2 regions of the Rhizobium sp. BK112 genome follow, and region 2 is predicted to be linked to the other one. Evidence: riboswitches for the same ligand, from Rfam matches in the RefSeq annotation. Region 2 holds a riboswitch; the other holds the start of a gene.
The links. A riboswitch is a leader RNA that binds a small molecule or an ion and turns the genes downstream of it on or off. The one in region 2 is predicted to bind glycine.
Positions count from the first base shown of each region.

Region 1: it holds a riboswitch for glycine, as region 2 does, so the genes downstream of both, FHT75_RS29360 (D-amino acid dehydrogenase) here and gcvT (glycine cleavage system aminomethyltransferase GcvT) in region 2, are expected to answer to the same signal.

Region 1 covers NZ_JACHYZ010000014.1:30,634-33,089, forward strand. Annotated here, with positions in the region: gene FHT75_RS29360 (D-amino acid dehydrogenase) at 1-996, opposite strand, end outside; glycine riboswitch at 1,129-1,218, opposite strand; gene FHT75_RS29365 (heme-binding protein) at 1,378-1,887, opposite strand; gene FHT75_RS29370 (iron-containing alcohol dehydrogenase) at 1,958-2,456, opposite strand, start outside.
Region 2 covers NZ_JACHYZ010000009.1:327,825-330,280, reverse strand. Annotated here, with positions in the region: gene FHT75_RS24485 (copper chaperone PCu(A)C) at 1-341, opposite strand, end outside; gene FHT75_RS24480 (hypothetical protein) at 414-794, opposite strand; glycine riboswitch at 953-1,041, shown strand; glycine riboswitch at 1,045-1,126, shown strand; gene gcvT (glycine cleavage system aminomethyltransferase GcvT) at 1,203-2,339, shown strand; gene gcvH (glycine cleavage system protein GcvH) at 2,363-2,456, shown strand, end outside.

The DNA of each region.
Region 1 (2,456 bases), on a different contig from region 2:
CTGCCGGATATCACGGTTCACGCCATTGAATTCTGCTGTTCCTGCCACGCGGAACCGATCGACCCCGAGACGGCTCGTGACGATCTTTGCGCGATCGTCGAGCAGGCTCGTCCAGGGCGCGCCGCTCTGGCTCTCGCGATCATCGAGATGGACGGTGATCGAATATCCCTTTACCGGGTAGACGTTGATGCGGTCACCGAGCATATCGGCAAAACGCCGGCTAGCGACACCAGCACATATCACCAGTGAATCTGCGTCAATGATGCTTTGCTTCCCGTCCTCCGAACCCGTCGGTTTCCAGATGACCTTCACGCCGCCTTGCGAAACGAGCCGATCGACATTTGCATCAAACACGAATTTCACACCGCGTTTGACGCAGGCTGCCGCAAGGCCTCGGGTGAATTTGTGAATGTCGCCTGTCGAGTCCGAGGGCGTAAAGAACCCCCCGAAAAAATCCCCCACCAACGCAGGTTCAATCGTCCGGATCTCACTGGCCGTCACCGGTTTGCGATCGAGCCCGGCTTGGACCAACATCGCATTTACCTGTGAGGCGTGATCGAAGCTGGCTTTGTCGTAGTAGACGTGCAGAATTCCGCGCTTCTCGAGGTCGAACTCAATCTCTTCTTCGTCGGCGATCTCGAACATATGTTTGCGAGCCGCAATCGCCAATCGGGTTGTCTCTATCGTATTTGATCGGTAGTTGCCAATGTTGCCAAGAAACTCCCCCATCCATGAATATTTGTGCCAACTGGGCGTCGGGTTGAGGAGCAAAGGAGCATCGCTCTTCAGCATCCACTTGATGCCTTTGGCAACCGTAGACCAGTGATTCCAGACTTCAGCGTTGCTCGCGGACAGTTGCCCCCCGTTCGCGAAGGAGGTTTCCATCGCGGGGTAGCGATGCCGATCGATGACAGTGACATCAAATCCGCGGCGGGACAGGGCATAAGCGGTGGTGACGCCGGTAATTCCAGCGCCCAAAACGACGATGTGGGGCACGTATTCTCTCCAACATTGGTTCGGGAACGTTTGCCAGTCCCATAGCCCCCATCTGTCTTTTTACCTGAGAGCTTCTCCCTCTCCTGAGGGTCCCCTTCGGTGGACACACGCCGTGCCTCTCTCCAGATTGTAATCGAGCCTGCAGTCTTCTTTACCTGAGAGTTTCCTGGGGGGTTGCTCCTTCGGCGTGGCGCAACGCGCCATCTCTCCTGCACGACCGTAGTATCTTGCCACCGAAGCTTGCGAGGAAGCTTGCCTGCCGCAAAGATCTCGTCTTGCGGAAACCAACGTCGCCAACCCTCGCCATTCGTCCCGCGAAATCAGGTGATGGTACCGGTTTGCGTCTGTCGGTTATTCACCGCAGCATCGGTGGAATGTGAGTCACTTGTGGCATTTTAGGAGGTGTTCGATGCCGGCTTGCGCACACTCAGTATCCTGGGCCGGGGTTCCTGAGCTAAGTCCGATGGCACCGACAACCTCGCCGTCCACAATGACTGGCAGACCGCCTGCAACTACCATCAATCGACCACCGATTGCCGAGTTGATCCCATAGGCCGGTGAACCTGGCTGGCTGGCAGTTCCGTAGCTTTCAGTCGTGCGCTTGGCGCCAGCAGCCGTGTAGGCTTTGTCTTGAGCGATGATCGCACTTGTTATCTTGCCACCATCCATGCGTTCGAAAGCGATCAGTTGCCCGGACTCATCAGTGACCGCAATGCACATCGGGACGCCGATATCCTTTGCTCTGATAGCGGCGCCTTCGATGAGCAGTTTGGCATCCGCAAGCGCCAGCCGCTTAATTGTCAACATGCCTTGGAAATCCTCAGTTTTTCCGTCCGCCTGGTCCAGGAGCGCCGTATCGCCCTGCCCTGGTAGGACTGTCAGGAAAGTCATTGTTCGAACTTAAAAAAGGGCCCGGAAAAGACCTGTTTTTTCCGGGCCAGTTGGGGAAGCCGTATCTGGTTCAGAAGCAGTCCTTGAACAGCGCCTTGGTATTTTCGAGGGTCATCACAACAGGGTTGCCGCCGGCGCTCGGATCTTCGATTGCCATGGCCGACAATTCGTCGATGCGGTCTGCGGCGATTCCCATTGCTGTCAGAGTTTCCGGTACGCCGAGGTCGGAGCGAAGCTTCAGCACATAGTCGTAGAAGCCGTCGAAACCGCCGGAAATGCCGAGATAGGCGGCAGCCCGGCCGATCTTCTCCTCGATCGCGGCGCGGTTGAAGCGCAGCACCGCCGGCATGACAACCGCATTGGTCATGCCGTGATGGGTGTTGTAGACCGCGCCGATCGGATGCGACAGCGCATGAATGGCGCCGAGCCCTTTCTGGAAAGCGACCGCGCCCATGGCGGCGGCTGCCATCATGTTGGCGCGGGCTTCGAGATCGGTGCCTTCCTTATAGGCGCGCGGCAGGAACTCCTTGACAAGCCGCATGCCTTCCAGCGCGATGCCGGCCGACATC
Region 2 (2,456 bases):
GAGAGATTGCCGTTCTTCCAGCGGATCTCGATCGCGCCTGATTTCACCTTGTCGCCGTGATTGTCGTAGGTCTTCTGATAATCGCCCTTGATCACCTCGACCTCCCAGCCGGCCTTCGGCTGCGGCTTGGCGAAGACGAAACCTTCCGGCAGCTTGACCCGCACTTCCGTGGTCGCCTTGCCGTCGCAGCCGTGCGGCAGCTGCAATGTGGCGAGAATGGTGCTGTCCTGCTTTGCCTGCTTGTCGAGGAAGGTCACATGCGCCTCGGCGCCGGCAAAAGCGGTGGCGGAAAGAATGGCGGCAAGCCCGAATGTCTTGCCAATTTTTTTGAAAGTTTTCATCGGATATCTCCTCGCCGGCCGCGGACTTCTCTCAAGTGGGCCGGCATTACTGATCATGGTTACGATAACAGATCAGGCGAGGATGGGGGGCGCGCGGGAATTCGCCCGGCTGACGGCGCCTGCGCCGACAACGACAGAGATTTCGACCGGCGCGTTGATCAGCGAGCCGAGCTTGCGCTCGAGCCAGGAGCCCGCATCCGGCGTCGGCAGGATGACCGAGGCCGACAGCCGGCAAGCTTCACAATTCGGTTTGAAGGTAAGGGTCTTGCCGTCGGCGTCCTTTATGGTGACGCAGAGCGAAGCGAAGGTGCCGTCGGGCAGCACATAGGCCGCGGCATCGTAGCCCTCGGCGGCGGCAGCCTGCGGCGCCTGATGGGCAAGGCCGAGCAAAACCAAGCTCAATGCGCAAAGCATGCGCAGGAAGAGCGTCGCTTTCAGTCCGGTCTGCCGCATGAGATCCCCTTCAACAGCATGTCGCGATAGCCGGTTTCCCCGCCGAATGCAAAAGCAGATTTGCCGCAGATTAGGGCTTGGTTGGAATAAGACGACAAAAATTTGCCCGGTCACGACATTTGCCCCTTGCCAAGCGCTGCACCCGCCGGATAATTGCGCCAACCTTGTTGGGAGAATCCGGTGCTTTCGCCACCGGTGCCGAAGGAGCAACCGCCCCGGAAACTCTCAGGCAAAAGGACCAGCAAGGGGCAGACGGAACTCTGGAGAGAAGCGTTCTCGAAACGCTCGCCGAAGGGATAACAATCTCAGGCACTCAGGACAGAGGGGGCTCAGGAGAGAAGTGCGCAACCGCGCCTTCAGATTTGAGCCCGCGCCTTCCTGAGAAGGCGCAAACCCCGGAGGCGTCTTTTGGACGATACTGCTGCCCTGAAGAAAACCCCGCTGCATGCCCTGCATCTTTCGCTCGGCGCCCGCATGGTGCCGTTCGCTGGCTATGACATGCCGGTGCAATATCCTGCAGGTGTCATGAAGGAACATCTTCATACCCGCACCGAAGCCGGCCTCTTCGACGTCTCCCATATGGGCCAGGTGATCGTGAAGGCGAAATCGGGCAGCTACGAAGATGCCGCGCTGGCGCTCGAAAGCCTGGTACCGGTTGACATACTGGGCCTTGCCGAAGGCCGTCAGCGCTATGGCTTCTTCACCGACGACACCGGCTGCATTCTCGACGACCTGATGATCACCCATCTCGACGATCATCTTTTCGTCGTCGTCAACGCGTCGTGCGAGGAAGCCGACCTCGCCCATCTGCAGACCCATATCGGCGACCAATGCGATATCACCCTTCTCAATCGTGCTCTGATCGCGCTGCAGGGACCGCGTGCCGTCGAGGTTCTCGCCGAGCTCTGGGCCGACGTCGCGGCGATGAAATTCATGGATGTGCGCCACTGCCGCCTGCACGACGTTTCCTGTCTTGTCTCGCGCTCCGGCTATAGCGGCGAGGACGGCTTTGAAATCTCGATCCCATCAGACAAGGCCGAGGATGTCACCATGCGGTTGCTCGAACATCCCGACGTCCAGGCAATCGGGCTTGGTGCCCGCGATTCGCTGCGGCTGGAAGCCGGCCTCTGCCTCTACGGCAATGATATCGACACGACCACCTCACCGGTCGAGGCGGCGCTGGAATGGGCCATGCAGAAGGCAAGGCGCGGCGGTGGTGCACGCGCCGGCGGCTTCCCCGGCTCCGGCCGCATCCTTTCCGAACTCGAAAACGGCGCCGCGCGGCGCCGCGTCGGCCTGAAGCCGGAAGGCAAGGCCCCGGTGCGCGGCCATGCCAAGCTCTATGCCGATGCCGAGGGCAAGGTCGAAATCGGCGAAGTCACCTCGGGCGGCTTCGGCCCCAGCGTCGAGGGCCCCGTCGCCATGGGCTACGTGCCGATCTCTCATGCTGCGGCGGGCACACTCGTCTACGCCGAGGTGCGCGGCAAATATCTGCCGATCACCGTCAGCGCCCTGCCCTTCGTCACACCGACCTACAAACGCTAAACCTTTTCCAGAGAGGACGAACAATGCTGAAATTTACCGAAGAACACGAATGGCTGAAGATCGAAGGCGGCGTTGCGACGGTCGGCATCACCAACTATGCCGTCGATCAGCTCGGCG